One region of the Levilactobacillus muriae genome, then DNA from elsewhere that is predicted to be linked to it. Evidence: predicted binding sites of a transcription regulator. Region 1 holds the regulator's gene; each other region holds the start of a gene.

Region 1 (10,906 bases):
TGCAGGGGCTAACGTTTGGTCATCGACCACCCTTAGAACCCGTGAACCGGCAACCATCCCGTTTTGAAAGTCGCTGAGACTATCCATCATGTTGCTCATTGGGCTATAGAAGTTATTCAGGTAAGTGATAAATGCGTAAATGACCCCGGCCGCAACGACCTCGTGGAGCCCCCGCATCCCGAACATGCCTAAGACGATCACCGTACCCAACGCGTAGAACAAGTTGATGATGGGACTCAACAATAGGGAGTTCGTCCGAATCATAGCCTTACGCGTATCGTAATAAGCTTGATTGGTCGTTTCAAAGTTAGCTGACGTTCGCCGCTCTTGCCGGAATTCCTGAATAACACTGATCCCGGTAATGGCCTCGGCCAATTTGGTGTTCAGTTCGCTCAGTCGTTCCCGCATCCGCCGATACACCTTGGAACTGTAACGTTGGTAATACCAAATCGTCACGCCCAAGAAGGGAACCAACACCAGCGTCCACAATGCGACCGTTACATCGGTGAAGTACATCGCCGCAAATGACGAAATAACCGCAAAGATAGCTAAGATTAACGTATTGAGTAACGCCCAGAAGTTGGAGAACGTCATGGTATCGTTCATCAGCCGTGAGAGAATTGAGCCCCCCGGTGTTTGGTCGAAGTAACGCATTCCCTTTTGGTGCAACTGGCTGAAGAGTTTCCGGCGAACATTTTCTAGCATGTACTCCGCCCCCATGGTACTGGTATAGTTCTGCCAGAACTGCATGAGTGCCCGCGTCACCATACCGAAGAAGTATAGCCCGGCAAACATCCACATGATCGCGATCGTCGCATTGCTAGTCCGCAGATAGCGGTCCATATACGTCTGCAACAACCACGGCAGGAAAACATTGATCCCACTGATGACCGCTGACAGAATAATTGAACCAATGAAGAACCACTTGTAAGGTGCCGCGAATTTCAGCAGGCGTTTGATGACCGTCAACTGTTCCCTGGTCGTCATACTATGTGCCCATGCGGATTCGTGTTTATCAGTCATCGCTAACGCCTCCCTTCACTTGCGTCTCTAATTGTTGCTGGTCAAACATCCGTCGGTACCAACCATGTGCCGCCATAAGCTGCGCGTGGTTTCCCCGTTCGACAACCTCACCGTGGTCGAGCACCAGAATCTCATCGGCACCCATCACAGAGCTCAATCGGTGTGCCGAAATAATGGTCGTCTTGTTGGCCCGTTCGGCCTTCAGGTTCGCCAGAATTTCGGCTTCGGTCTCGGCGTCAACGGCTGACAAGGCATCATCCAAAATCAACAATTCTGGGTTGATCAGGAGTGCCCGTGCAATGGCCATCCGCTGACGTTGCCCGCCGGATAAGGAAATTCCTTCTTCACCCACTTGGGTGTCGTACCCCGCAGGCAACTGCGCAATTTGACCGGCCAAATCACTTTTAGCCGCAGCCGCTTCGACTTCCGCTTGTGTGGCTTCTGGACGGGCAAAGCGAATGTTCTCAAAGATATTTGTGGAAAACAGAAAGCTCTCCTGTGGGACGTAACCGATGGCTGGCAAGTAGCTATCCAGTGCGTAGTCCTTAATGGGATGCCCACCGAATTGAATCTCACCGCTATAGGCATCAAACTCCCGCAGAATTAATTTCATAATCGTTGATTTCCCAGCACCAACGCGGCCAACGATACCAAGGGTCTTGCCAGCCTGCAGGTCAAAGTCGATCTGCTGGAGGCTAGCCCCGGCGTCATCGGGATAGTCAAACCGGTTGACGTGATAGCTCAGTGTCCCGGTTGGACGGGTCTTCAGGCCATTGACGCGGTCGATGATGTGGGTTTTCTGATTCAACAATTCCATGACCCGATCATAACTGGCATTTCCCCGTTCCATGGTATTAAACAGCATCCCCACGGCAAACATCGGCCAGACCATCATGGCTAAATAGCTGATGAAGGACACCAAATTTCCAATGGTAATAACGTTGTGGGTGACAAACAGGCCCCCTAAAACGATGGTCGCCACGTAAGACAGTGAGATAACCAGCGTAATCGCCGGATCAAACAGGGAATCTAGTCGGTTCACACGCCGGTTGATCTTGATCGTCCGGGCAACCTGGCTGTCGAAGTCAGCCACATCGGCGTCCTCTTGGCCTAATGCCTTGATGACTTTAATCCCACTGATACTCTCCTGCGCCTTGTTATTCAGCCGCGAGAAGGCCGCTTGTGACGCCCCAAAGGCCCGGTGAATCCGTTGCCCAAGGAACCACGAGATGACAGCCAGAAAGGGAAAGGGAATAATGGCAATTAACGTTAACCGCCAATCGATCAACAGCATCATAGCAATCAGGGTCGTCCCCCCCGTAATGATGGCATCGGCGAATTGCAGGATTCCTCCACCAGCCACCCGTTGCACGGCTTCCAAGTCATTGGTTGCATGAGCCATCAGATCACCGGTCCGGTAATGCTGGTAGAATTCGCGGTCCATCACCATAAAGTGGCTGAACAGCCGATTCCGCAAAAGTTGTTCCAGGTGAGCAGCGCCCCCCCAGATGGCATTGCGCCACATATAGCGTGTGGCATACTGACCCAACGCTGCCAGGGTAACCAAGCCCAAGTCGATGGCCAAGAGTCGCCCAGTCATAGTCTGCCCGTGAATGCCGTCAACCATGTTCCCAATGATTCGTGGCGGAATAATAGCAATGATGGCCGTTAAGATCAATCCAACGACGCCGACCAGGTACGTACGCCACTCTAGACGGAAATACCAGGCCAATTTACGAAAAATACTCACGAACATCCCTCCTTAAAATTAAAATATGATTAAATTGTAACAGACTTTCTAATTTTACAGAAATTAAATAAAAAAGCAAACAAAAAAACTCGCCCCCATGGAAACTGGAAGCGAGTCGTCAGTAAAACCAGATCTACTTTTTGTCGTGTGATTGTTGTTGCATCGCATTCATCATTTGATGTAACTTTCGTTGAGATGGTTTTTGTCCCATTTGCAACATCATAGCACGCAGTTGATCTTCGTTAATTGGCGGATTGTCTTTCAGATAGTTTTCCATGTACTTACGAGCACCGAAGAAGCCTCCAGCAGCACAGCCAAGGCCGACGACGATGACGATAATGATCCAGATCCAAGTTGACAAGGTATTCCCCTCCTTTATAAAGTCATTCAGTTTACAATTTTACACAAACTTAACGCAAAATAAAAGAGCGAATCCATTAAAAAGACTCGCCCTCGCAATTAATTGTCCCGTAAACCCTTCTCACGTTGGATATCACGGACCTTCTCCGGCGTAACTTCCTTACCACTTTTATCGTAAACCTGCATCATTTCGACCTGGCTCTTAAAGCTGGCCCGAAATAATTTCAGGTACTTCTTTCGTAAGGTTGCCCGTTCCGTCGTTTCGGCAGGGGTGAGGCCTTCACTTGTTTTGGCTTTGTGAGCCAGTTCGTTGATGCGAACTAATAAGGTGTCCATCGTTTCTTCAGCCATGAATAATCCTCCTTTACCTTTAATTTTGAATTTGGGTGATTACGCATCCGCGATTTTAGACCGAACGATTGCTTAATTCCCACGTCACATTCCAACTGAAACTTCGGCGCACACGACCGCCGCCATTTCAAGACAAGCCCTATCATATCAGGGTTAATTTCAAATTTCAATTATCGGGACATAATCCGTGAAAATTTAGGATTTCATCACTTAGTCTAGAAGAGGAATTGACACAACACAAAATAATTAGTGCCCGCCAGCACCTCTGTTCGCTGTGAGGTTATCAGCAACTAATCAGGTCAAAACCCCAGGTTGACAACGTTTACGGCTCAACTATGGCGGCAAAACATTTTGCGCATGTTGCAGCAAACAGATTAATGACTTAATTTACCCGAACATCTGTTTGAAAACGCTGGAAACCTATGCTACACTATGGTTAAACTATACTACGAATGACGAACGAGGTGGCAGAAAAATGAGTAAAGCTTCTGAAAGTAAACAGTTAGCCGTCCTACGCTTCATTTGGGAACGGGTCAACGAAAAAGGGTATCCGCCGACTGTCCGTGAGATTGGCGAAGCCGTCTCTCTCTCCTCAACCTCTACAGTGCATGGCCACATCGCCCGCCTAGAAAAGAAGGGCCTGCTGACGAAGGACCCAACGAAACCACGAGCTTTGGAAGTCACGCCTGCCGGTTTAGAAGAATTGGGCGTCCACGAACAACAGACTCGGATTCCCGTATTGGGCACTGTTACAGCTGGGGAACCCATCCTAGCTGTTCAGGAAGCGACCGACTACTTCCCAGTTCCTCCAGAATTCGAACGGGATGACGATCAACTCTTCATGTTGACCATCCGGGGCGAAAGTATGATCAACATTGGTATCCTTAATGGTGACCAAGTCATCGTCCGGCGGCAGCAAAACGCTGACAATGGCGATATCGTGATCGCCATGACGGAAGAAAACGAGGCAACGTGCAAGCGTTTCTTCAAGGAAGCGGATCACTTCCGACTTCAACCGGAAAATGACACCATGGCACCAATCATTCTCAACAATGTCAGTATTTTAGGTAAGGTCGTTGGTCTGTTCCGCGATGACGTTCACTAAAAATTAGCTTGAAAAGAGTGGGACAGAAGGCGTTTATATGTTGAGCACTGACGTCATAAGGAGAAAATTCCGGGTTTGGACTATTCTCCTTATGGGGTTAAGCGCAGGAATCTGCCTTCTGCCCCACCTTTCAGCAGTATAGCTTTGGGCAGTCAAAAAACGAGCCTGGGATAAAACCCCAGACTCGTTTTTTGACTGCCCAAGTTAATTGTGCGCGTTTTAGATGACTTTACCGTGATAATGGCTTTCAGGTAACGTCGAGAAGTCGTAAGCAGCTAGGGCCTCGGCTTCCTGAACATAGGCGTGCAGTCCTTCCGCAATCATCAAGTTCAACGTTGTATCCTTTTCGTGAAGGATGACAACTGGCTTCTTACTGTGAAAGGCATAGCCAATTTCGAAAACCGTCCCAGAATCCACCTGATCATCAACAAAGTCAACCATGCCGACCACGACATCTGCTTGGTCGATCTGGGTCACGTCCATCTGGAACGTTTGTGTTGCCCATTCAGGTGTACCTAGTGTCAATCCAGGAATTTCACTCTTTCGAGGGCTGAAAAAGTTTGTAACACGGGGGTTAGCGGTTAAGGCGCGTTCCACCCGTTCAATCCGCGAAATCTGCTCATCATCAAAGAATGGTCCTGCTAAATAAACGTTCGTCACACTAATCTCCTCATTTCTGTCTTATGTAATTTATATTATACCGGAAATGCTAACTTTTGGCGACACTATTTTAATTAATATTCGGTTATAAATCGTTGTGGGTCCCTAATTTAATAAATTCATTAATATTATTCGAGTTTAACGGTTTCAGGTAACCCCTTTCACGATATAATTATTTCATGCTATACTGAAAGCAACAGAAATTGGGGGGATTCAACATGATTCTTGGATTTGCCATTATGGGCGGTCTAATTACAATAATTGCGGCGTTTTCACTCGCCACAGCAATTCAACACGGCGACTCAAAGATTGGCTCGATCATTCTAATGACGCTGGCCCTGTTGGGAACTGTCTTCGCCATTTGGAAGCTGCCCTATTGGTCCCAGGACAACGCGCCGGCGAGTCAGACCGCTAAGCAGAGTCAGATCAGTTCGCAGTCCGGGCAGGCCTTTTCCGCCAGTTCAAGTGGTGTGACCCAGGCTGACAACGAGCAGAGCGTCAAGCAGCAATTGGCCAAGGCTCTAACAAAGTTGGGGGACGTCACCTTTGACAAGTCTAGCAAGACCTACACACTGACAGTCACCAACAGTGATTTGAAACAAACTATCTCGGCTTTGAATAAGAAACCAAGCTTGGCCAAACAAGCCAAGTGGCCACGTTTTGTCACAAATTTCACGAAGACTAGTGGTTCATTGGAAAAGTCCCTGGGTAAGGGTTACAGCCTGCAAATCAGAGTGGGAAAGCAGTCCCCCGTTTTGGTATTCAAGGATGGTTATGTCGTCAAAAATCAATTTGAATAAGTCAAACGCGCCACATCTCAGAAAAGGTGTGGCGCGTTTTTTAATTGGCTACTGAAGATTGAAAGTTTCAAAACACTCATTATGCCCGTTGCAACAACGATACTGGGCCTAAAACTAGGCAACGTTGTCCAACCACCGCCTTACCATAGTTGGTCTGAGGAAACATGGATTATGCTTCTAGAAACGTTGTTGACTTGTGCTTAAACTTTAGGCACCACATGGGATTCAGTGATTGAAATTGATGTGCACAATCAGAGCCGGAGGCGGCCAGGGATGGAGCTAGCTGTGTCGACGATGTTAGTCGGCGCTTTTTCCGGCTTACATCGTGGGACGACCTGAGAGACGCCTGCACTTGGCGGCTTTCAGGCGAGCTGGAAGCCCGTCCTTTGGCTGGAGGCGTTCCCCACAGCAAGCGGAATCCCTGGTGGCCGGAGTGCGACCATTGCCACTAATTTAGCGGTGCCAATTCCTACAGTCACAAGAGTAAGGTGAGTATTTTGGCTTTCAACCCTCAGTTGGCTATAACAAAATACTATTGTTCGCGGTATTGTCGCTGTTGATTTTGACGACCAGCGAGGTAGTATTGCGCGGTCTCATCACCCACTGGCAGTTGCACATCGCGGCTATCGTTGCTCAGTTGTGCCTGGTAAATATCTTCATATTCGGCCACACTCACGCGTTTTCGCTGGGCAAGTAATTCGGTCAATACAGTGTCATCGTACCCCTGTTGGAACCCACTCTGAAGAATGCCACTGTAAAATTCGCCCTCTGCGCCAGAACCGTAACTGAAGAACCCTAGACGCGCACCAGCCGTCAGTTGACCATGCCGAAGCAGTGACAACAGGCTGAGGTACAGCGATCCCGTATAAAGATTGCCCACGTTCCGGTTATCTTCTTGGCTGGCCTCAAAGGCTGCCTTCAAGCTTTTCTGTTGCTCTGGTTGGGCTTCGGGCAGCACCTGTCGGAGCCCTTTACGCCCCATCTTAGTGAACGGTAAATGAAAGACGAAGGCGTCAAAGTCTGCGATAGTCCGATTGGTTTGCTGTTGATAATTGGTCCAAACGGTCTTAAAGAAGTCGAGGTAGACATTGGTGGAATACTTACCGTCAACCAGTGCCTCGGTCCGGTATATCGGCCGCCAGAAGTCCATCACGTCTTCCGTGTGATAACTACTGACCATGTCTAACGCCAGAACTTGGGGATCAGCCGCCACCAACATGGCGACTGCGCCGCCTCCTTGGGTGACCTCACCAGCCGTTCGGAGACCGTAACGCGCCACATCGGCCCCAATAACTAACACCTTAGCCTGCGGATGAACCCGGACGTAATCAGCAGCCAACTGCAGACCAGCCGTCGCCCCGTAGCAAGCCTGCTTTAATTCAATCGCCCGTGTCTGCGGTGACAATCCCAATAGATGGGCAAGATAAACGGCACTAGCCTTAGAATTATCGATACCCGACTCCGTTCCAAACAAAACCATCGCCACCTCTGCCTTTAAGGCAGGCGTCAGAAACTGACTGGCGGCATTGGCGGCCATCGTCACGATATCTTGTGTCGGCGGAATAATGGCCTGCTTCGATTGACCGATTCCAATCAAGTATTTATTAGGATCTTCTCCCCGCGCAGTGGCCAATTCAGCCATATCCAAATACAGACTCGGCGTATAGAACCCGATTTTATCAATACCAACATTCACAGTCATCAGTCATTTCCTCCTACATTAAGCTTTATGTATCATACACTTAAGGTGTTACCTCGTCGTTCAAATATGCTCATCGCAATCAACTTCAAATTAATGAACAAGCCCTGTTGCTTTGTCATGAACTATTGTACTACACCGCACCAACTCGTCGCCGCTACACAACCAAATCTCTAAAAAGTCTTAATTTCTCCTGATCGAAAATACTGACATCTAACCTGAGAGTCACCTAAAGTCAGGCAGCTTTCAGGACAAATGTCAGTATTTGTATATAACAATTTCGGTTATTTTCATTGGTCTTAAAACTCTATAAGGTAGCTTTTTGCATCTAGCAATTGTCTATAATTTATGATCTTTCAATTGTTGTAGCACTGCTCGCAACTGTTGCTTCGTTTCCGAGCTAACTTTTGGATATTGTGGGTTCAGTGCCTGTAATCGATCGATCAGAATATTGGAGACGATTAACCGAGCCACACCTTTATCGTCAGCTGGAATCAGATACCATGGACTCTTCTTGGTTGCCGTGTTCTCCAGCATTTTGGTGTAGGCCTCTCGGTAATCGTCCCAGAAGGCCCGTTCCTGCATGTCGCTTGGCACGAACTTCCAATTCTTGCTAGGAACTTCGATGCGTCGTTCAAACCGATGCGTCTGTTCGTCCTTGGATAGGTGTAAGAAAATTTTGATGACCTCGAAGCCCTGATGCCGCAAATATTTTTCGTAGTTCTTCAAATCATGGTAGCGATGATCCCAGAACTCATCGTCAACATCTGCCACTGAATTGATCCCTGGTAGGTTTTGCGTCGTCAACATTTCTGGATGGACGTGACTGATCAAGACGTCTTCGTACTGGGATCGGTTAAAGATCCGAATCTCCCCTCGTGAAGGTAAAGCTTGGTTGATGCGCCACAGGAAATCGTGGGCTAACTGCACGTGAGTGGGCTCCTTGAAACTGACCACACTGGTCCCAGATGGATTCAACCCACTGAAGACGTGCCGAATTAAACCATCCTTGCCAGCGGTATCCATCCCCTGTAGGATCACGATGACCCCATGCTGCTTCTGGGAATAGAGCCGGGACTGTAAGTCACTTAAGGTTGCCACGTTGGCATCCAGTGCACTGTTGATGACGGCCTGATCCGGACCCTTTTCAACGTGCGTTGCCAACTGTGTTAAATCAATTGATTTTTCACCCGTATAACGATAACTGCTCTCAGTACTCATGCACACCATCTCCTAATATCTTTCACCTTAGCATGCTTGCCGGTCGGATTCCAGCGAAGAGACACACTTTTTTCAAAAGTCGCGGCAAAATGGTCGCGTTCTATTTTCAAGCTTGCTATACTGAGGATGGAAACACTTACTTGATCAACGGAGGCCTCGAGAAAATGAAGAAATTTACGGCATATTTTGTGCGTCATGGTCAAACGATGTTGAATCACTATAACAAGGTTCAGGGTTGGATCGATTCTCCTCTCACGGCAAAGGGGCGTGCCGACGCCAAACGCGCTGGCCAGCAACTCAGCAACATTCCCCTCGCTGCCGCCTACAGCAGCGACTCCGGTCGGGCCATTGAAACGGCGCGAATCGCACTTAAGGAAAACCCAGACAACATGAACATTGTGACCTACCAATATCCTGAATTCCGCGAACAATGTCACGGTTACTTTGAAGGTAATGACTTGAATCAAATGTGGCAATTCGTGGGGGCTCAGGTTGGCTTGACTTCCGAGTCAAAGGTACTCGGCACTTACGGCTTAGAGAAGGCCCGGGACCTGATCCACCAAGCGGATCTGTATGGTGAAGCTGAAAGCAACGATATGTTCTGGGAGCGGCTGGACCGTGGCTTCAACAAGCTGCGGAAAAATACCAAAAACGGCGATCAGATCATGGTTGTGTCTCATGGCATGACGATTCGATCCATCATCGACCGCTATGCTCCCGACTTGGATGAAGGTATCGCCACCATCAATGGCAGTATCACCAAGCTGGAAATCACGGATGATGACATTCACGTCGATTTCTTTAACAAAACTGATTTTCAATCTTAAATCAACTGGAGGAGGACAATATGAAAAACATCCATCGCTCTGCAAATAATCGGGTCTTCGCTGGCGTCATCGGCGGGATTGCGGATCACTTCGATTGGAATTCTGGCATTGCTCGTTTAATTTTCTTCATACTTGCACTCACCCCCTTCCCAGGAATCATTGTTTACTTGATCCTGTGGATGATTATGGGAGATCCCGAATAATCTACTAAAAGTCCGAGCAAAATCGGGCTTTTTTCATGCCTAAAAATAAAATAATGAAAACGCTATCAAAATATTCACAATTCGATTGACGTTACGGAAAGGTTAGTCTACAATTTGAATTAACAACTCGTTATACCCGTTATAACGGACGCTTTAAAAACTCAAGGAGGTTCTCTACCATGGCAAATTCAGAAAAAACTTTAGTCTTAGTTAAACCGGATGGTGTTGCGGAAGGACATATCGGAGAAATTATTTCACGGCTCGAAGGTAAGCGCTACCAAATTACTGCGCTCAAGGTGGTTAATGCATCAACTGACCAATTGAAGCGTCACTACAGGGAGCAAGTTGAAAAGCCTTACTTCAAGGAAATCGAGACCTACATGCAGGAAGGTCCCCTCGTTGCCATCATCGTGACTGGGACCGACGTGGTTAAAGCTGTTCACAATTTAGCGGGTAAGACGCGGCCTAATGACGCCCAACCCGGAACGATTCGGGGCGATTTTGCCCATGAATATCCCGATGGCATCTTAAGAAATATTGTTCACACCGCCGATAGCCGGGAGAACGCGCACCATGAAATTGCGATCTGGTTCCCAGAACTCGCCGTAGCTGCCCACCAAAAGGTGACGACTAAGGAAAAAGTTGGCGCCAAATAACAGCACATCAATTGAAGAATTAATGTAAACGCTTGGTAAATTTTGCCGAGCGTTTTTTTGTAAAAAAAAGCCTTGCCAGACAGCAAGACCTCACATATAGAATAAATTATTTAAGGAGAGTACAGGAATTGAACCTGCGCGCCGGTATTAGCCGGTTCGACGGATTTCGAGTCCGTTGCATTACCACTCTGCCAACTCTCCAAGTCACTACTCATATATTTTACCAATAATGACTATAATTGCAAGCGGAT
Region 2 (10,906 bases), on a different contig from region 1:
GGGCCATCGTCGATCACGCGTTGACACTGTTGCGGGTCGATTCGGCGGGGCTTGATCCCACCGATGTGAAGTTGTTAACGACCATGATCGATTATTACGATGGCGGGCCAGTTGGGTTAAATACCCTAGCGGCCAACATTGGTGAGGAAACGGAAACAGTTGCGGCGATGTACGAGCCCTACCTGCTCCAGCGCGGTTATCTGAAACGCACGGCGAGAGGGCGGGTAGTGACGGCTGCTGGATATGCCCACTTGGGGCGATCGATGCCGAACCAGAAGGACGACTGAGCTGAGGGTGCGCTTAACGCGATAATCTGAGTTGAAAAATAATTATAATACCGAACATCCCAAGAACTTCTAGAAATAATTGGACGGAATCCCTTGGTTCTGGTAAAGTGGTTCAGTAGAGACGATATGAAGGAGTGAACGAAAGTGTTAGGAAATTTTGTAATTGCTGCCGCTGGCGGTGTTAGTCAGTATTCAACGATCATTATTTTAGTGATCTTTTTAGCCTTGATGTATTTCTTAATGTTGCGGCCACAACAAAAGCAACAAAAGAAGCACAAGGATATGATGAGTGACTTAAAGAAGGGTGACCACGTTGTGACGATTGGTCGCCTGCATGGTGTCATTGATGAAATCAACGATGCTGATAAGACCGTTACCTTGGACTGCGATGGGATCTACTTGGTCTTCGATTTACGGGCCATCTCAGCGGTTACGGCACAAGGGCCAGCCGCTGTTACGGCGCCCGCTGCTGCTGCAACGAGTGAAGCAGCTAGTGACGACCAACCTGCTGAAAGTGCCGCTGATGATTCTGCTGACACGGCCGACAGTGCAGCAGCTGACGACAGTGCTGACAAGGACGACGCAGCTAAATAAGTTTAGAGTGACTCACTGGCAACGAGTTTGACGGTGAGTTAGGAGACTGACGCAATCTGGGTCAGTCTTTTTTGTTTCGCTAAACTGGACGTTGCCTCGCCTCCGGGATGGTGAAAATGGGTCGGGACGCGGTGGGCGGACGTCCAGAGCCAAAGGGCGGTCTCTGAACTTGCCCTTAAGCCTCAAAAATCGAGTCTTAAGCGCACCAATTTTCTAAGCGGTCACCGCTTAGAAAATTCCCACGGCTGAGCCCATTTTCACTATCCCTGCGGCTAACATCCAGTTAGCGAGGTGTCCCTGGGGCTATTTGTTTCCAAGCACAACCAGGCTGGCGCCATCTCTGACATCCTCCGATTGTGACCACATTGACGATGCAACTTGATGGTTATGATGGCGGAATCCTGATTTTTGTTATTCGTAGAATGCGGCCTCTACTTACTACTAATGTAATTTTGGCCAATTCTGTCTCATTCTTTTATGGGATATTAGCAATGATTAGGTCAGTCCCGAATCGATTGTGGAAATGATGTCTTATAAATGGCGGATATTCGGGTGTAGCTGCCGATTGAAATGTGGGTTACCAGTTTGAACGATGACTTTACTAAGCGATAACTTGTGATTGAAAAGGACGAATCTCATGGTAAAAGAATTTAGGGAATACCAAGGTTAGTGATCAGTATTAGTCGCAGGTCAAAATTAAGTTCTGAAGGTTGGAAGGTTTAAAACACCCATCATGACTGTTGCAGCAACGATACTGAGACTAAAATTAGGCAGCGTCGTCTAAACCAGCCGGCTTACCGTTCACCAAATTTAGGCTGGAACGCAGTGGGTAGGACGCCGCCAGCCTGAGAAGCGGTTCCCACAGCAGCCGGAATCTCTGGCAGCCGCAGGTGGTGATTTTCGACTAATTTTGTGGATTAAATCTCTGTTAACTGGTCCTTTCTAGATGTACTTGAACTTTCAACATTCAGTTAAGTTGCTAACCCAGCGATAATTTTAGTTGTGGACAAACACGCGTTCGATTATAATTTAGGAAAGCCTATGCCATACTGGGAGGTGGCTACGATGCAACCGGCAGCTAAATTTACACAACGCAAGATTATCCACGTCGATATGGATGCCTTCTACGCGTCCATTGAGGAGCGTGACCATCCAGAATTTAAGGGCCACCCCCTGATTGTGGCGCAAGATCCACGTAAGACGGGTGGTCGGGGCGTCGTGACCACCGCTAATTATATTGCCCGGAAGACTGGGGTTCACTCAGCGATGAACGCCAATGAAGCACTGAAACTGTGCCCAAACGCGATCTTTAAAACACCGGACTTTCCGCGATACCGCAAAGTTTCCGACCAAATTCACGCCATCTTTCACGAGTATACGGATAAGATCGAAACGGTGGCCTTCGATGAAGCCTATCTGGACGTGACTGAGAACAAGCATCACCTACATTCCGCAGTACAGGTTGCTCACGCAATTCAAGCTGAGATCTTTGATCAGACGCATCTGACCTGCTCGACTGGAATTTCCTACAGCAAGTTCTTAGCGAAGGAAGCCTCTGACTTTCGTAAGCCAGCAGGGGTCTGCGTGATCCTACCCGAGGACGCTCATGATTTCTTAATGGCATTGCCAATCGAACGCTTTCGCGGGGTGGGGAAGAAGACGGTTCCCAAGATGCACGATTTGGGAATTTTAAATGGTGCGGACCTCTACGAGCGAAGTCAGCTGACGTTGATTCACGACTTTGGTAAATTCGGCTACATCCTCTATCAGCGAGTCCGCGGTATCGATGAACGACCGGTCGAGTATCAACGTGAGCGCAAGTCAATCGGTAAGGAGCGGACGTATGGACCACCCCTGACGACGACCGGCGAGGTGGAGAGTCAGCTCCAGCGGCTGGCCGAGATGGTTGCTGTGACCGTGAAGCAGAAGCAACGTCACGGCAAAACCTTGGTCTTAAAGCTGCGAGATAGTGAGTTTAAGACGATTACCAAACGGGTGACGCGGCCAGACTTCATTGCCAATGATGCAACCACCTACTATGAAATGGCTTTAGAAATTTATCAAAGTGTGGCCAGTAGCGATGAACAGGTGCGGCTGCTAGGGATTACTCTGACGGGATTGGCACCGCAAACATTCGAAGAGCTGCGGCTGCCCCTGTTTGACCCAGACCAGTCGCACTGAAAGACTTCCTTTGAAATTGCCCCGTAAAACTTGTATACTAAAACGCGGTAACGACGCAATTGCGTTGGTAAATCGGATAGAAAATAGGTGAACACCCATGGCTATAGAAACTGCCATTTTAGAAGAAATCAAAAAATATCAAACAATCATGATTCACCGCCATCAGCGGCCGGATCCCGACTGTATTGGGGCCCAGTTAGCACTACGAGCCATCCTACGGGCGAGCTTCCCCGACAAGACCGTTTACGCGGTTGGTAAGCACTACCCTGGCTTCGACTGGATGGGGCAAGCGGATCAGGAAGTTCCTGATGATGTCTACAAGGACGCCTTAGTCATCGTTGTGGATACGGCTAACCAGCCACGAGTCGACGATGAACGCTGGTCAACGGGTAAAGCCGTTGTTAAGATTGATCATCATCCTAACGAGGACGCCTTCGGTGACTTACAATGGGTCCTGGACCAAGCTTCCAGCACGTCTGAGATGTTATACGACTGGTTCGCAGCGAACGAAGCTGAGCTGACCATGCCTGATGATGCGGCGCGCTTACTCTACGCTGGCATTGTGGGGGACACTGGTCGCTTCATGTATCCGGCAACCACGGGGAACACGATGGCGGTCGCTGGTAAATTGATGGGGTACAACTTCTCAGCGACCGAGGTCAACCAGGCCGAAGATGAAGTTTCACCGGCCGTGGCGAAGTTGTCCGCTTATGTTTATCAAAATTTGGAAATCTTACCTAGTGGGGCCGCTTATCTCAAATTGAGTGATGAGGTCGTAGAACCCTTTGGCTTGGGCAAAGGGGATTCGACCTCTGCCATCGTGCCATTGCCTGGTAAGATTACGTCAGTAGTGGCTTGGGCCATTTTCGTTGAATCCAAGGACCACACGTACCGCATTCGGTTGCGGTCGAAGGGACCTTCCATCAACGGTTTGGCAAAGAATCATGGTGGGGGCGGTCACGCCTTAGCCAGTGGTGCTGGTGCCAAGGACCAAGTTGAGATCGATCAAGTGATCCACGAGCTCGATGAGTTAGTGGCGAACGCTAAAGGAGAAAATGAATGACCGAAAACTTTAAAGCTTTCAACTTGCAACCGTATTTAATGACGGCCTTGCAAAAGATTGGGTTCACGGAACCCACTGCCGTTCAGGCAAAATTGATTCCCACCATTGCTTCGGGTAAAGATGTGGTCGGCCAATCCCAAACTGGGAGTGGGAAGACGCATACTTTCCTGTTGCCCATTTTCAACCAGTTAACTTCTGAAAACCAGGTTCAGGCTGTTATCACGACACCTAGCCGGGAGCTGGCTTATCAAATTCACGCGGCTGCTGAACAATTGGCTGCCGAAGCACCATTTGAAATCCGTATCGGGAACTACGTTGGGGGGACCGACAAACAGCGCCAAGTGAACAAACTGCGGCACTACCAACCCCAACTGATCATCGGGACACCAGGGCGGGTGTTAGATTTAATCCAATCCCAGGCCTTAGATGTCCACACCACGCGGCAATTCGTTGTCGATGAAGCAGATATGACGTTAGACCTTGGATTCTTAGATCAAGTCGACAAGATTGCCGGCCGGATGCCTAAAGACTTACAGATGATGGTCTTCTCCGCCACGATTCCACAACGGCTCGATCCGTTTTTGCGGAAATACATGAACCATCCCGTTGTTGAAGAAATTCCAACGAGTACGATTATTTCTCCAACCATCGATAACTGGCTGATCTCCACGAAGGGTCAAAACCGTAACCAACTGATCCTACAGTTGATCACGATGGGTGAACCTTACTTGGTTCTGATCTTTGCCAATACCAAGACGCGGGTCGAACAGATCAACGACTTCTTAAAGGCCCAGGGCTTAAAGGTTGCCATGATTCACGGGGGCATCAAGCCACGGGAACGGAAGCGGGTTATGCGTGAAGTCAAAAACTTGCAGTATCAATTCGTGGTTGCCACTGATTTGGCTGCCCGTGGAATCGATATTGAGGGGATCTCTCACGTTATCAATGATGATATTCCAGAAGATCTCGACTTCTTTGTTCACCGGGTTGGCCGGACGGGACGGCAGGGGATGCCAGGAACGGCCATCACGCTGTACTCACCAGATGAAGAAGCCAAGATTTCCGAGATTGAAGCTATGGGCATCAAGTTCCAGCCTAAGCGTATCAGCAACGGTGAGATTGTGGATTCTTACGACCGGAACCGTCGGACAAAACGAAACAAGAGTACGGAGAAGCTTGATCCATCACTGATCGGTTACGTGATGAAAAAGAAAAAGAAAATTAAGCCTGGCTATAAGCACCAAATTAAGCAAGAAATTCACCGACGGAAAGACCAGGAGAAGCGGATTGCGGCACGTCAAAGCGCCCGCAACGAACGGAAGCGCCGCAAGCGCGAATCAGACCGTTACCAATAAACTTACCTTTTGCCGCCTACGGCAACCAGGGATTCCGCCGCTGTGGGGAACGCTTGCAGCCAAAGAGCGGGCTTCCAGCTCGATTTGAAACCTCGTCAAAGGCAGACGAGTTTCCAAATACGTCCCACGCTGTAAGGCCGAGGAAAAACATCCCGGCCTAACAGCGTTGTCACGGCAGGCTACATCCCTGGTTGCCTTCGGCTAAGTCAACTTTAGTGGTAGACGTTTGTTGCGTGAAACCACAGTTTGATACGAGAAAGCTTCCAATGGCGTGATCTGAAAAAATGTCAGCTAACGCCAGCTCCCGGCTAATGATCACTACGGGCTGTTGGGCTCCCTCGTGAGCACAATAAGCTCATGCTCGGATATGAATTTCTTGCGAGTGTGACGATTGAATGCTGTCTTAGCCGGAGGAGGCCAGGGATGGAGTCCGGCCGTGACAATGGCGTTAGGACGGGTGTTAGCTTTTCCCCGCTCTTACGCCATGGGATGTGGTTGGAAACTCGCCTGAACCTGGCGAGGTTTCAAGCCAAGGTGAAATACCGTTTCTTAGGATTTCACCGGTCCCCACAGCAGGCGGAATGCCTGGCAGCCGTAGGCGAACAGCTCTCGAACGTCCGCCCTCAGCGACCCGAACCATTTTCACTAACCCAGGGTAATGGTCACACAGCGTTAATAATCGTAAACCTTGATTGACAAGGCGACGGTTGCCACCTATAATTTCTAATGGACAATTAAATATCATTCGAGGACATACCGTAACTCACCGATTTTCAGAAACGTTTTGGTTGCTGTGAAAAACGATTCGGTTGGTTACTGGCGCTCCCTCAGCTACATCGCGACTCAGCGTTATGAGTTTAAGAGGTAAACGATTAAAACATCGTTGCAAGTAAAGTGGTACCGCGCTTCGGCGTCTTTACGGGCAACGGTGTTTTTTATACTTTTTTGGAGGTATTAAGAGATGAAAGACCTAACTAGTAGTCAGATTCGCCAGATGTACCTGGACTTTTTTAAGTCTAAGGGCCATACCATTGAACCCAGTGCATCATTAGTTCCCAAGGATGATCCATCGTTGCTATGGATCAACTCCGGGGTTGCCACGATGAAGAAGTATTTCTCCGGCCAAGTGGTTCCTGAAAATCCACGATTGACCAGTTCACAGAAGAGTATTCGGACCAACGATATCGAAAACGTTGGGAAGACTGCCCGGCACCACACGTTATTTGAAATGCTTGGGAACTTCTCCGTTGGGGATTACTTTAAGACGGAAGCCATCAATTGGGCGTGGGAATTGCTCACGTCTCCAGATTGGTTCGGTTGGGATCCAGACAAATTGTTTATGACAGTTTATCCAAAGGATACCGATGCCAAGGCCGCCTGGGAGGCTGCTGGGGTTGCTCCTGACCACATCATTGCCGTGGAAGATAACTTCTGGGACATTGGTGAAGGTCCTTCTGGTCCCGACTCCGAAATTTTCTATGACCGTGGCGAATCCTTTAACAATCTGGCTGATGACGATCCTGAGAACTATCCTGGTGGCGAAAATGAGCGTTACCTCGAAGTCTGGAACATCGTGTTCTCCCAGTTCAACCACGAACCGGATGGTACGTACAAGCCACTGCCTCGGAAAAACATTGATACAGGGATGGGTCTCGAACGAGTCGTTTCCATTTTCCAAAATGCCAAAACCAACTTCGAAACCGACTTGTTTCTGCCAATCATCGAAAAGACAGCAGAGCTCAGTGCTGGTAAGAAGTATGGTGCTAACCACGAAGATGATGTGTCCTTCAAGGTGATTGCTGACCATGCGCGGGCCATTACATTTGCAATTGGTGACGGCGCCTTGCCTGGAAATGAGGGTCGGGGCTACGTTATCCGTCGTCTGATTCGGCGGGCCATTGTCAACGGCCAAAAGCTGGGGATCGAAGGGGCCTTCTTGGACCAATTAGTCCCAGTGGTCGGTAAGATTATGGAATCTTACTACCCAGACGTGCTCAAGCAAAGTGACTACATCGCCAAAGTCGTGCGTTCTGAAGAAGACCGTTTCGGTGAAACCTTGGACGGTGGGTTAAACTTACTGAACAGTCTGATTGCTGACTTGAAGAAACAGGGTGGCAGCCAAATCGCTGGTGCCGATGCTTTCAAACTCTATGATACGTATGGTTTCCCTGTTGAATTGACGGAAGAATATGCTGACGATCAAAATATCACGGTCGATGAAGACGGCTTCAAGGCAGAAATGCAGAAGCAAAAAGACCGTGCTCGTAACGCTCGTGGCAAGCAAAAGGCCATGGGCTTACAACACGACCTCTTAATCAATGTCACGACACCTAGCCAATACGTGGGATACACGCAGCTTGAAACGAAGAGCAAATTGACTGAATTGGTCGTTGATGATGAATTAGCCGATGAAGTAACGTCGGGGACGGCCGAAGCCATGTTTGACACGACGCCGTTCTACGCCGAAATGGGTGGCCAAGTGGCCGACAAGGGGGATATCTATGACCTTGACGGTAACGTGGTGGCTCACGTGGCCGACGTGCAACACGCACCAAACGGGCAAAATCTGCATACGTTAACGGTAGTTGCTCCCTTGAAGAAGGGCACAACCTACGAGTTAAAGGTTGACGCTAAGTTCCACAGTAAGGTCGAAAAGAACCACACCGCGACCCACCTGCTGGATAAAGCTTTGCGTGAAGTCTTTGGTGAGCACACCCAACAAGCAGGTTCTTTGGTTGAAGGCGACTACTTACGGTTTGATTTCACCCACTTCGGACAGGTCGATCCTGCTGATTTGGCTAAGGCCGAAGCCATCGTCAACGAAAAGATCTTTGCAGAACTGCCAGTTACGACGGTGGAAACGGATATCGAATCCGCCAAGAAGATGGGTGCCATCGCACTCTTTAGTGAGAAATACGGTAAGGTTGTTCGAGTTGTCAGCGCTGGCGATTTTGTCACTGAATTCTGTGGGGGGAATCACGTCAAGAACACCAATGAAATTGGGCTGTTCAAGATTACCTCAGAATCCGGCGTTGGTGCCGGGGTACGACGGATTGAAGCCGTTACCTCAGCCGCAGCCTACAGCTACTTGCAGGGCCGCAGTGAGATTTTGGATGCCGTTGCTGGCGATTTAAAGGTCACTCAGGACGCTGAAGTGGAGCAAAAGGTTACGAGCCTGCAAGCGCAGGTGAAGAGCTTAGAGCAGAAGCAAGCAGCCTTAGAAGGCAAGTTAGCCAGTCAGGAAGCCAGTGCGGTCTTTGACCAAGTGACTGAAGCGGGTGACTACAAACTGATCAGTGGGACGGTTCAAGTCTCCAAGATGGATCAGTTGCGGGCCTTAGCGGATACGTGGCGTGAGAAGGCACTCTCCGATGTCCTGGTACTGGGTGCCGAAGTCAATGGTAAGGCTAACCTGATCGTTGCGGTTAGTGCTGACAAGCAAAAACAAGTCAAGGCTGGCGATCTGATCAAGGCTATTTCACCAAAAATCAATGGTGGTGGTGGCGGTCGGCCAAACCTAGCCCAAGCCGGCGGAAAGAACCCAGCGGGACTACCAGATGCCATGACTGCAGCCGTGGAATGGTTGGAGAAGCAATAGAGTATAGAATAGAGTGCGGAACAAGGCGGTTAGACTCTGAGCATTAACGTCAATAAGGATAAAATCCCGGGTTTGGATTTTGTCCTTATTGGGGTTAAGCGCAGGAGTCTGCCTTGTGGAGCACGTTTCGGCTATGTGAAATGAGAGACGGGCTCCAATCCAAATGAAAAATAAGGGTTTGGATTTTGTCCTTATTGGGGTTAATGCGCAGGAGTCTGCCTTGTGGAGCACGTTTCGGCTATGTGAAATGAGAGACGGGCTCCAATCCAAATGAAAAATAAGGGTTTGGATTTTGTCCTTATTGGGGTTAAGCGCAGGAGTCTGCCTTGTGGAGCACGTTTCGGCTATGTGAAATGAGAGACGGGTTTTAAGCCAGATGAAAAACAAAGATCTCGGCTTTTGCCCTAAATAGGATATGCGTGTAGAAGCCTATCTGTAAATCACGTTCCCGATTTCACTCAAATTACAGGCGAATGCAGAGCGTCATAGCGTTTCATCGAGGGAGCGGTCCGTTATGGGCGGCTCCCTTGATAACGGCAGTATTACGAATAGATTACATTGGGTGTCGGTCGTTGTAGTTTGCCGAATTATCGAGTAAAATTGAGGCTAAGTGAGGAAGTACGGGGGTGTTTTATAGTGAGTTCATTAGACAAAACGATGTATTTCGACTTTGGCGCTAACCAGCCAAAGGACGTCCATGATACACTGGTAACAGTTTATCAAGCACTAGAAGAAAAGGGTTATAACCCAATTAATCAGATTGTCGGGTACCTACTATCGGGCGATCCTGCGTACATTCCGCGTATCAATGATGCACGGAACCTGATTCGCAAGCATGAGCGCGACGAGATTATTGAAGAGCTGGTTCGTGTTTATCTTAACCAGAATGGACCGGTGAAGCCTTCATGAAGTTAATGGGGTTGGATGTTGGTTCGCGAACGGTTGGTATTGCCATTAGCGATGCCTTGGGTTGGACGGCTCAGGGTATCGAAATTATTCGAATTGACGAGGAGTCAGAGATCTTTGGACTGGATCGTGTGGCCGAATTGGTCGCCGAACACGACGTTGATGGTTTTGTCGTGGGCCTGCCCAAGAATATGAACAATTCGTTAGGCCCGCGGGCCGCGGCTTCTAAGCGGTACGGGGAGATGCTAACGGCGCGATTCCATTTGCCCGTTGACTTCGAAGACGAACGGTTGACAACCGTAGAGGCGGAGCGTATGTTAGTGGAACAGGCTGACACATCACGCCGTAAGCGAAAAAAAGTAATTGATAAATTAGCAGCCGGGTTAATTCTGCAGAACTATTTAGATCGGCAGGGTAAATTAACCCGAGAAAAGTGAGGTTTCCCATGAACGAAGACCAAGAACAAATCACATTAGTTGATGAAAACGGTGACGAAGAGTTATACGATGTCCTGTTTACCTTTGAATCTGACGATTTTGGTAAGTCATACATTTTGATTTACCCAGCCGGTAAGAGCGAAGACGAGGAAGTTGATATCCAAGCCTACGCTTTACCAGCTGACGATGATCCAGCTAACCCATCCGGTGGCGACCTGCAATTGATCGAATCCGATGATGAATGGGATATGGTTGAATCCGTATTAAACACCTTCTTAGCAGACGGGACGATTGATCCCAACGCTGGCAAACAAGGCTAGTCAAATTGATAAGATGAAAGGGCGGAGACTTCCGCTCTTTTTGTTTACCATGAATCCACCGACAGTTACTGGAAAGATTATAAAGAAGCGGGCCACAAAGCGTGCAACGGAGTGACTAGTAATGGTAAAATAAAGTATTGTGCATTGTGAGCGTTGATTCGCCAT
Region 3 (10,906 bases), on a different contig from region 1:
TAATGCACAACTAGACAGTTAGTCTTGCCATTTTTTCGCGATAAACGCCTGGCGACCACCCATTTCTTCAATCTGGTAACGGAATGGATTCTTGCGGTAGAAATCCTGATGCTCGTCTTCAGCCGGATAAAATGGCTGGGCGTCCTCGATGCTGGTCACGATTGGCTCGTCAAACTGACCGCTATCAATCAACTTTTTCTTAGACGCCGATGCAATTTGACGTTGTGTGGGGCTATTGACGAAAATGACTGGTCGATAGCTGTCGCCACGATCCTGAAACTGGCCACTGGCGTCGGTTGGATCTGTTTGATGCCAATAGATGTCAACCAGATTAGCATAACTGATCACAGCTGGATCAAACGTAATCTGTACAGCTTCTGTATGCCCAGTGGTATGGCTGGCGACCTCGGCATACGTTGGATTCACAGTGTGACCACCGGTGTAGCCGGAAATGATCGACTGAATGCCGGGTTGCGTATCAAACGGTTGCACCATACACCAGAAGCATCCGCCAGCAAAAATTGCCGTTTCTACCTGTGTCATGAGTGTGCCTCCTTAATTTTGATCGGGAAATAATTGTTGGAAGTCGTGGTAGCCACTCTCTTCGAGCTGATCAACGGGGATAAACTTGAGGGCCGCCGAATTAATACAATAGCGTAAGCCCCCCGCTTCCTGCGGCCCATCGTTGAAGACGTGGCCAAGGTGTGATTTGGCCTCGCTACTACGAACTTCCTGGCGTACCATGCCAAATGAACGGTCGGCGTTTTCCCTGACGTTGGCAGCAGCAATGGGTTTGGTAAATGACGGCCAACCGCAGCCTGCGTCATACTTGTCGGTCGAGCTGAACAAGGGTTGCCCACTGGCCACATCCACGTAAATACCAGGTTCATAAAAGGCATCATACTTACCGCTAAAAGCCGGTTCCGTTGCGGCATTCTGGGTAACGGCATATTCTTCCGCAGTCAAACGAGCCTTTAAATCTGCTTGAGAGTCTTCTTGTTTCATTCCGGTTCCTCCAATCAATTGTGCACAACTTTTTACTTATTTCCAGTTTACGACTCTTGGGGCAAAAGGCAATTAATTTGCCTAATCACCTTTGAATTTTTCCGTGGCGCTTAACTTGTCGGCCGTGATGTTCAAACCTGTGTCATTGACTCGTTGACACAGAGATACAGATATTTAGGCGTTAATTCAAAAAACGTCGGCCCGTAATGAGTCGACGTTTATCTTCTATTCTACTTTTGCTGCTCTACTTCGCACTGACTAACTTGCCTGCCCAGCCGGTGTTTGATAACGGGCCTTAACGCCATTGATATCAACCTGCTGAATGGCAACCGAGCGATTCTCGTAGTACATGACGCTGTCTCTTGACGGGTTATGGGCAAGTCCCATGGCGTGACCCAGCTCATGTTCAGCAACGTGGGTGTCATCCGACTTGGAATAGCCATAGTCATGTAGCAGTTCTGGATTTAACTCGGAATTGATCTTAAACAGGTAGTCATGCCGGGCCCAGAACTCCGTTAACCCAACATCCTTTCCAAGTTGTTGTGACTCACTCTTTGTTGCCGTCGTCAGCTTAATCTGAGCTGACTTGGTGGAAGCGAGTTTAAACGTGAACGCCCCGGTTCTGTTCCATGCCCGAATGGCCGAGCGCCAAATCCGTTGATAGTAAGCCGATTTGGTGGTAATTGCATAGGTCGCATGATTCGTGACAAACCTTTCAGGTCCAAACGGTGTTGTAGACGCTGCCAACGCCACAGCACCACCGATTTGGCTGACAAAAAGACCAATCGTAACCAACACCATCACGATTTTTCGATACCAAGCACTTCTTGTCATGCAAAGTTCCCTCTCTCTTACAGGGAAGATGCCTAACGGCTACCATCGGCCCGTATTATATGCGGGTTACCTAAAAGTTGCGACAAAAACGCTCCCCGAAGGCATAATTTCTTCGAGGAGCGTTCTAATTTATTGTAAATTTACCGAATTAAGCGTTGAAGGCGTCAGTCAATGGTGGCACAACTTGCTTCTTTCGAGAAACTACGCCAGGTAAGCTGGCACGGTTGTTGTCGAGTTTAGCATTGAAGGCTTTTTCAACGACAGCCTTAGGTTCACCGGCAACGATGAGCTCGGAGTCGCTGTTCAAGACGTTGGTTGCCAAGGTAATGAATAAGTCATAACCGTCCGCAGCAATTTCAGCATTCATTTCCTTTTCCAAGCCAGCTTGACGTGAAATAACGTCATCCAAGTCGACCGTGTTGATTTGGCCGATCCGAACATTGTGACCGTTCATTTCGAAAGACTTAGCGTCACCATCAATCAATTCCTTATCACTCTTAGCAGCCAGGTTAGTCCCAGCTTTTAACATCGCGATACCATAACTTTGAACGTCGATGTCGGCAATTTCAGCCAAGGCACGAACGGCTTCGCGGTCCTTATCCGTCGTCGTTGGGGATTGTAATAACAACGTGTCGGAGATGATTGCGGAAAGCATCAAACCAGCCAACTTAGCTGGAATTTCGATCTTGGATTCGTCGAACATTTCCGTCAGGATGGTGCTGACACAGCCCACTGGTTCTGCCCGGTAGTACAAGGGCGCATCCGTATGAAAGTTGGCAATCCGGTGATGATCAATGACAAAGGTTACTTGAACCTTGTCCAAATCGCTCACACTTTGTTGGGCCTCGTTGTGGTCCACCAACATCACTTGGTCAACTTCGTTTGAGACCGTCTTAACGACCCGTGGTGCTGGTTCGTCGAAGTGATTCAAGACATAGTTGGTTTCCATGTTAGGTTCGCCCAAGGCAACGGCCTCAACGTCGTAACCGCGTTGCGTTTGGTAGTAGGCAAAAGCCTTGGCAGCCACAATGGCATCCGTATCAGGATTTTGGTGACCGAAAATTAATGCTTTACTCATTGGTAAAAAACTCCCTTAATCAATAAATTTTTTTGTTTAAATTTACTTGTTACGCAATTGTTTGAGGCGCGAAATGTAATCGTCGGTATGCAAGTACCGGTCAAACTGCGCTAAAAAGTGACTGATCCGCGGAATCTCTGCTTTACCCTTGCGGAAAACAAAGGCTAAGTCGAAGCGAATATTGGGATCAAAGTGAGCCGTCCAAGTCTCTGGCAGGTTATCTTGACCAACCATAAACGAATTAGGCAGCGCCGTTGACGCCCCAGTTTGCATTGAGAAATGCAGTAACTGTGTCGGTGTCGTAAAGTTAGCAACACCCTTGGGAAAATCAGCCAATTGATTCTTGTAGGATTCGTGAATTGTCTGATTCAGGTAGTAACCATCGGGATACATGGCCCATACGTTAGCCGTAGTGTCCTTGAACTTGATCCGGTGTTTCTTAGCCAATTGCTCATCGTGATGGATAAACAACAGGTCATCCGAAATAATCTTCTTGGACTCGTACGGTTTCCAATTTTTGATGGAGTCATCAGGTAGGTACATGATGGCCAAGTCAATTTTATTGTTTTCCAACCGCTCCCAAATTTCCTTCCGGGTTAACATGTGGAAGGAAATCTTGAGTTCGGGGTTACTTTGGTAAGACAGGATAGCAAAATCCTCAAAGACGGCATCCTCGACCGAAGCCAAGAGGCCAATGTTGATTTCACCCTGCGTGGCACTGGTGGATTGCTGAATCTCATCCGTTGCCTGGTTCAGAATGGCATAAATTTTGTGCGTGGCGTCTAACATGGTATAGCCAGCGTCCGACAACCGAAGCTTCTTCCCGACTGAGTAGAAGAGCGGTGCCCCCACCGTTCGTTCTAGCTTCTTTATCTGTTGGGTCAGAGCTGGTTGGGTAATCCCCAAAATTTGAGCAGCCTGCGTATAATTCATGGTTTCTGCGAGTTGTAGAAAATACGTCAGGGTTTTAGAAGAAAAGATGCTTTCTTGTTTCGTCTTCATCCGCGTTTACTCCTTATGACTGGCGTGACGAACCGTCTAGCCGACACTACGTCAGCCTAATAGTAACTATTAATCTCTATAATAGGCTGTTTTGTATGAAAGCGCAACGATTACTGTTTGCAAATCCCCTCACAGCCACCTAAGATCGTTAATCCAACACCAATTCAGCAGGTTTGACGCGTAGTGAGAGCGGTGTGCCTTCTACGTCAGTATCGACCACGAATGATCCGTTTGAATAACGACCGCTCAATGGATGTTCCATCGGCAAAACATCATGGGTCCGTTCACGACTCGTCATAATTTCCAATGGTGGATTACCGGCCGGAATCGTCATGAAATCGACGACCCGATGCGGATCGCGCTTCAACTCACGAAGCACAATAACGCCTCGACGGGCACGACTCGTCACGGAGATTTCCTTCATTGCCAGGCGCTTAAAGCCCCCACGCTGGGTAATTAACGCAATCGTGTCGTTATCGGCAACCAAGGCCAGATTAACGACTTCATCGTCGTCTCGTAGATCCATCGCGCGGACACCAGTCGTCCGGGCACCATTAATGGAAACCTCATCGACCGCATAGCGAAGTGCGTAACCGTTCTTAGAAATTAAGAGAATTCCCTTCTCCACGGGTTCCGTCAGGTATTTCACCTGAACAACCTGTGCGTCATCGTGCTTGAGCTTCTCGTAAATGGCGGCCCGACTCTTATAAGTCCGACCAGGCGTCAAATCACTGAAGGCCGTTTGCTTCACGTAACCGTCACTCGTCGCAATTAAGAAACGTCCCGGCTCTTTCAGTGTCTTAAAGGCAAAGGTCGCAACGATTTCTTCATCGTTGGCTAAGCCAATTGTTTGAGAAATGTGCTCGCCGGTTTCCTTCCACTTCACATCACTGATCTCGTGGACGGGCCGGTAAATCAAGTTACCCTTGCTGGTAAACATCATGAGGTGATCCAGCGTACTGAGCTTTTTCATGAAAATTGGGTAATCTTCATCCTTCAGCCCATTATCCTGGGGATCCGAAGCCGTGTAGGAACGAACACCGGAGCGTTTCAGGTAACCATCATGACTGACCAAAACGACAACGTCTTCATCGGCTACCGTAACTGTCGTCTTGATCTTCAGGTCTTCAATCTTATCCTGAATCTCAGTCCGGCGAGGGTTCCGATAGTTCTTAGCAACATCCTTCAACTCTTTACGCAGAACCGCGTTAAGGGTCTTGGGTTCGGCCAAGATCTTATGATCCTGTTCGATAGCCGCAGATAATTTATCCGATTCGGCTTGAAGCTGTGTCACGTCGGTATTGGTCAACCGGTACAGTTGCAAGGCAACGATGGCGTCCGCTTGCTTTTCAGAAAAATCGTAAGCGCTAACCAGGTTGTCCCGAGCATCACGCCGATCTTTGCTAGCTCGGATGGTTGCAATCACTTGATCCAGGATGGACAATGCTTTGATCAGACCAGTGACGATGTGCTGCCGGTCCAAGGCCTTCTGCAGCTCGTACTTAGTCCGTTTCGTAATCACATCACGTTGGTGTTCCAAGTAAGCTGTCAGAATCGTCTTGAGGCCAACATGTTCTGGCCGCATGTGGTTAATTGCAACCATGTTGAAGTTGTAGGTGATCTGTAGTTCGGTATTTTTAAATAGATAGTTCAGGACACCTTGAGCATCGGCATCACGCTTCAGTTCAATGGCGATACGCAGTCCGTCCCGATCGGTTTCGTCCCGCACTTCGGCAAGGCCTTCAACCTTTTTATTGAGACGGATCTCATCGATCTTTTTGACCAATTGGGCCTTGTTTACTTCGTATGGGATTTCGGTCACAATAATCTGGCTCTTGTTCCCACGTAAGGGTTCAATCGCTGTCTTGGAACGGACAACGACCCGACCACGACCAGTCTCATAGGCCTTAACGATACCGTCTTTCCCCTGAATAATGCCACCGGTAGGGAAATCTGGCCCCTGAACAAAGGACATCAGTTCTGCCAACGTCGCTTTAGAATGACTCAACAGGTAAACTAGAGCGTCTACAACCTCACCCAAGTTATGCGGCGGAATATCCGTTGCATAACCGGCCGAGATACCCGTTGACCCATTGACTAATAGGTTGGGGAAACGGGCTGGTAAGACGGTGGGCTCGTATTCGGTGTCATCGAAGTTGAGGACCATTTCAACCGTATCCTTGTCAATATCCCGCAGCATTTCACCGGCCAACTTGCTCAGCCGAGCTTCGGTATACCGCATGGCAGCGGCCGGATCCCCGTCCATCGATCCATTATTCCCATGCATTTCAACTAGAGGTTCACGAACCTTCCAGTCCTGGCTCATCCGTGTTAGAGCTTCATAAATTGAGCTGTCACCATGGGGGTGAAAATTACCCATGACGTTCCCAACAGATTTAGCTGATTTTCGGAAGCCCTTGTCATAGGTGTTGCCATCCTTGTTCATAGCAAATAAAATTCGCCGCTGAACAGGCTTTAAACCATCTCGAATATCTGGTAGTGCCCGCTCTTGAATGATGGACTTGGAATACCGGCCAAACCGGTCACCCATCACTTCTTCCAAAGTTAATTCTTGAATATTCTGTCCTTCACTCACGAAAGTTGTGCTCCTTTCACCGGTTATTTATCCGTTGATTCTGTCGGTTCTGCGGATTCTAGGAGACTGGTATTATCGTCCTCTAGCGTAAATTGAACGTTGCTTTCAATCCACTTCCGGCGTGGTTCAACCTTGTCACCCATCAACGTTGTGACCCGGCGCTCGGCTAAGGCTGCATCGTCGATCTGGACTCGAATCAGTGTGCGTTTCTCGGGATCCATCGTGGTATCCCACAGTTGCTCGGCGTCCATTTCACCCAGCCCTTTGAATCGTTGCAAGTTGTAGCCGTGATTCTTGATGAGCTTGGTCTTCTGATCAAGTTCATCGTTAGTCCAAGCGTATTCGATCGTTGACTTCTTACCAGTCGTCTTGATCCGATACAATGGTGGCAGAGCAATGTAAACCCGGCCAGCATCAATCATGGGCCGCATGTACTTGTAGAAGAAAGTCAATAGTAGGATCTGAATGTGCGCACCATCATCATCGGCATCGGTCATAATAATAATCTTGTCATAGTTGGCATCGGCGATGTTAAATTCAGTACCGACACCTGCACCAATCGTATAGATCATGGTACTAATTTCTTCGTTTTTCATAATATCAGGTAACTTGGCGCGTTCCGTGTTTAGCACCTTCCCCCGCAGTGGCAGGATGGCTTGAAACTTCCGGTTGCGGCCCTGCTTAGCTGAGCCACCGGCAGAATCCCCTTCGACTAGGAACAGTTCATTCTTAGCGGAGTTCTTGGATTGTGCGGGGGTTAATTTCCCGGAGAGTAGTCGTTCATGTTTCTTGTGGCGCTTGCCATTACGACTCTCATCACGGGCCTTACGTGCAGCTTCACGCGCTTGACGGGCCTGGGTCGATTTTCGAATCAACATCTTCCCAAAATCCCCATTTTCCATGAGGTAATACCCCATCTGTTCACTGACGATGCTGTCAACCGTTGCTCGTGCTTCGGGCGTTCCCAGCTTTTCCTTAGTCTGTCCTTCAAATTGCAACAGATTTTCGGGAATCCGCAGCGAAATGACCGCAGACAGGCCTTCACGGACGTCAGTACCTTCGAGGTTTTTATCGCGTTCCTTGAGCAATCCAACTTTTCGGGCATAGTCATTAAAGGCTTTCGTCCAGCCGCTGCGCATCCCAACTTCATGGGTTCCCCCATCTTTGGTCCGGACGTTGTTCACGAACGACAGGAGGTTTTCAGTGTAGCCGTCGTTGTATTGCGCAGCGACCTCGACCTCGATACCATCCTTCTTGCCATCAAAGTACATCACGTCACCGAGAGTATCCTTGTCTTCGTTAAGGTAGCTAACGAACTCCTTGATCCCATCTTCGAAATGGTACTCTTCGGCCTTTTCTTGCCCCTCACGTTCATCGGTCAGCGTAATCTTTACGCCTTTGAGTAGAAACGCCGATTCGCGGAGCCGTTCTGAGAGCGTATTAAAGTTATAGACGGTCGTCGTGAAAATTTCACTATCCGGTTTAAAGGTCAATGTGGTCCCATTGTGAGCACGCGTATTGCCCTTCTTTTCCAGGGTACCTTGGGGGTGCCCCCCCTTGGCGAATTTTTCCTGGTACCGAACGCCATCGCGTACAATGGTCACGGTCAGCGAACTGGAGAGGGCGTTGACCACGGAAGCCCCCACCCCGTGGAGTCCCCCAGAGGTCTTGTAACCACCTTGGCCGAACTTACCCCCGGCATGTAGCACCGTTAAAATAACTTCAGGTGTGGGAATACCGGACGCGTGCATGCCCACAGGCATACCCCGACCATGGTCGACGACGGTGATACTGTTGTCCTGGTGGATGGTAACGTTGATTTCCTTACCGTACCCGGCCAGCGCTTCATCAACGGCGTTATCGACGATTTCATAGACCAGGTGGTGGAGACCCCGGCCGTCAGTGGAGCCGATATACATCCCAGGACGTTTACGGACAGCTTCCAATCCCTCCAAGACTTGGATGGAGGAATCGTCATATTTAGGTTTTGCTTTCGCCATGCGTAAATCCCCTTTACTTTTACTAGATTTAAAATTGCTTTTACGATACCCTTTAGTTTACCTCAATGCGAACGTATGTTCAAATGAATCGTACAAATCGCATGGGGTGGGTTTTCAGTAACCACATTATCATACCACAGGAAACTAAAAGCTGGCTAGTTTCCTGATATAATTGGCGTAATGCGTAAAACATGCTAAAATATAGAGCAGCTTATTAGTGACGGTCGCCACCCTAGCGATGGTGGCTGTCGGGAGAAAGAGCGGAGGAATTACGCGTGAAATTAATTGGGTTACTCATTGTGGCCTACCTCTTGGGGGCCATTCCAAACGGCGTCTGGGTGGGTAAGACATTCTTCCATACCGACATTCGCCAGTCTGGTTCCGGTAATATTGGGACAACCAATACTTACCGGGTTCTCGGGCCATATGCTGGGACGGTCGTGATGGTCCTTGATATTGCGAAGGGAACGGTCGCCACACTGCTCCCCACTTGGGGGCACGTGACCACAATCTTTGGTACCGCGACACCCCTCTTGTTCGGGCTGTTTGCGGTTCTCGGTCACACCGTGTCCGTCTTTGATCATTTCAAAGGAGGCAAGGCGGTGGCCACCTCAGCGGGGATGCTACTGGCATACAACCCGTTGATGTTTGTGATTGCAGCTGGACTGTGGGTCAGCCTAATCTACTGGACGAGCATGGTCAGTTTGGCCAGTATGATTGCCTTTTCGCTGATTACCTTGATCTCACTAGGGTTTCACGACTGGTATCTGACCGGCATCGCCTTTGTATTGACGGTATTCGTCTTCTACCGCCACAGAACCAACATTACCCGGATCAAGAACGGGACGGAATCACTGGTGCCATTCGGTCATGGCTACCAGAAACGTCACGCTAAATAGGATACCGAAGGCTCTCAACGACATTCGTCGCTGGGAGCCTTTTTCTTATGATTTAAAAGTAAGTAATTTGATAGCTCGCCTTAAAGGAATCCTTACCCGCTAATTTCTGGATGGCAACCTTCGTATTCAGGTCGCCCGTTGCTTGGGCATCATCTGCCAGGCCCCACCATGGTTCTAAGCACACGAACGGTGCTTGCTTGGGATACGGTGACCAGATACCCAGATATGGCGCAGCGACTGTCAGTGCAATACCGTGGTCGTCTGCGGGTGTGCTGAGCATGACTGTCGTCTCATGGTTGTCGAGCGTCAGAACCTGCGCGTCGTGATCGAACAGATCATGTGTCAAGGCTAATGGCTGATGGAGATCAAGTGGTACAGCATGGGGGGTATCGCTGTACGGTCCAACCAATGGGACACGTTGATAGGTCTGTTTGGGTGAAACGGTCACATTGTAATCAGTAAAGTCGGCTAAGGCACCGCCAAAGGGCACGTTGAAGCCAGGATGGGCCCCAAACGAGAAGACCATTTCTTCATCGGCTGGATTCGTCACCGTCGCGTTGACTTTGACCTGGTGATCGACCAATTCGTAGGACAGGGTCAGGATGAAGTCTTGCGGGTAAAGTGCCTTAGTCGCGTCGTCAGCAGTCAATTCAAGGCTAACCTGCGTGTCGGTCTGATCGATAATCGTAAATTCACGATCACGTGCGAAACCGTGCTGAGTCATGTGGTACGTTTCCCCATTTAATCGGTACTGATTATCCTTTAACCGGCCGACGATAGGAAAGAGAATCGGTGCGTGACGGCCCCAGTACGCTTTGTCGGCCTGCCACATGTATTCCAAGCCACTCTCATTATCCTTAACACTGGTCAATTCGGCCCCTAACGGATTGATTTTCACCGTCAGATAGTCATTCTTCAACGTGATCATCACAATTCCTCCCACATTAATCTGTTACCTCTTATCATACCTTACACCACGCAAAAGAGCCAAGACAACTGTCCTGGCCCCCACATACGTTTATAGGATGTACCGTGATAAATCCTTGTTCTGAACGATGTCACCGATCTTATCGTTAACGTAACTTTCGGTAATCGTGACGTCGCCTGTCCCCATGTCAGGTCCTTCATAGAGCAGATCTTCCAGGAGCTTTTCCAGAACGGTCTGTAGCCGCCGAGCCCCAATATTTTGGTTCTCGTGGTTCAGTTCGAAGGCCAATTCGGCAATACGTTCGATGGCCTCCATCGTGAAGGTTACCTTGACGTTGTCGGTCCCAATCAAGGCGATGTATTGCTTGATCAGAGCATTGTTCGGTTCGGTCAAGATCCGCACGAAGTCTTGCTTGCTGAGGTCGTTTAATTCAACCCGAATTGGGAAACGGCCTTGCAATTCGGCAATCAAGTCACTGGGCTTGGATTCTGCGAAGGCGCCAGCTGCGATGAAGAGAATGTGATCCGTATCGATGGTCCCATACTTCGTCTTAACTTGCGTCCC

Evidence for each region. Region 1 encodes LexA, which represses DNA repair genes until DNA is damaged. Its sites were predicted from a motif close to CNAACANNTGTTNG; they were not measured.
Region 2: a site for LexA is predicted at 1,889-1,902, ahead of dinB (DNA polymerase IV). Genes of this name have one in related genera too.
Region 3: a site for LexA is predicted at 8,584-8,597, ahead of parE (DNA topoisomerase IV subunit B). Genes of this name have one in related genera too.

The regions. Positions count from the first base shown of each region.
Region 1 is NZ_BAAFRU010000002.1:168,840-179,745, reverse strand. It holds gene ACKTSF_RS01980 (ABC transporter ATP-binding protein) at 1-1,023, opposite strand, end outside; gene ACKTSF_RS01975 (ABC transporter ATP-binding protein) at 1,016-2,773, opposite strand; gene ACKTSF_RS01970 (YneF family protein) at 2,907-3,134, opposite strand; gene ACKTSF_RS01965 (DUF896 domain-containing protein) at 3,233-3,484, opposite strand; gene lexA (transcriptional repressor LexA) at 3,960-4,589, shown strand; gene ACKTSF_RS01955 (nucleoside 2-deoxyribosyltransferase) at 4,809-5,249, opposite strand; gene ACKTSF_RS01950 (hypothetical protein) at 5,468-6,049, shown strand; gene ACKTSF_RS01945 (hydroxymethylglutaryl-CoA synthase) at 6,582-7,745, opposite strand; gene ACKTSF_RS01940 (PPK2 family polyphosphate kinase) at 8,088-8,969, opposite strand; gene ACKTSF_RS01935 (histidine phosphatase family protein) at 9,134-9,796, shown strand; gene ACKTSF_RS01930 (PspC domain-containing protein) at 9,817-9,999, shown strand; gene ndk (nucleoside-diphosphate kinase) at 10,179-10,655, shown strand; tRNA gene ACKTSF_RS01920 (tRNA-Ser) at 10,769-10,856, opposite strand.
Region 2 is NZ_BAAFRU010000006.1:52,089-62,994, reverse strand. It holds gene ruvB (Holliday junction branch migration DNA helicase RuvB) at 1-287, shown strand, start outside; gene yajC (preprotein translocase subunit YajC) at 432-881, shown strand; gene dinB (DNA polymerase IV) at 1,947-3,062, shown strand; gene ACKTSF_RS05415 (DHH family phosphoesterase) at 3,160-4,125, shown strand; gene ACKTSF_RS05410 (DEAD/DEAH box helicase) at 4,122-5,480, shown strand; gene alaS (alanine--tRNA ligase) at 6,442-9,078, shown strand; gene ACKTSF_RS05400 (IreB family regulatory phosphoprotein) at 9,715-9,987, shown strand; gene ruvX (Holliday junction resolvase RuvX) at 9,984-10,421, shown strand; gene ACKTSF_RS05390 (DUF1292 domain-containing protein) at 10,430-10,741, shown strand.
Region 3 is NZ_BAAFRU010000003.1:95,063-105,968, reverse strand. It holds gene msrA (peptide-methionine (S)-S-oxide reductase MsrA) at 19-543, opposite strand; gene msrB (peptide-methionine (R)-S-oxide reductase MsrB) at 556-1,005, opposite strand; gene ACKTSF_RS02655 (matrixin family metalloprotease) at 1,264-1,839, opposite strand; gene ACKTSF_RS02650 (manganese-dependent inorganic pyrophosphatase) at 1,988-2,917, opposite strand; gene ACKTSF_RS02645 (LysR family transcriptional regulator) at 2,960-3,919, opposite strand; gene parC (DNA topoisomerase IV subunit A) at 4,068-6,515, opposite strand; gene parE (DNA topoisomerase IV subunit B) at 6,539-8,515, opposite strand; gene plsY (glycerol-3-phosphate 1-O-acyltransferase PlsY) at 8,791-9,414, shown strand; gene ACKTSF_RS02625 (aldose 1-epimerase family protein) at 9,467-10,342, opposite strand; gene hslU (ATP-dependent protease ATPase subunit HslU) at 10,433-10,906, opposite strand, start outside.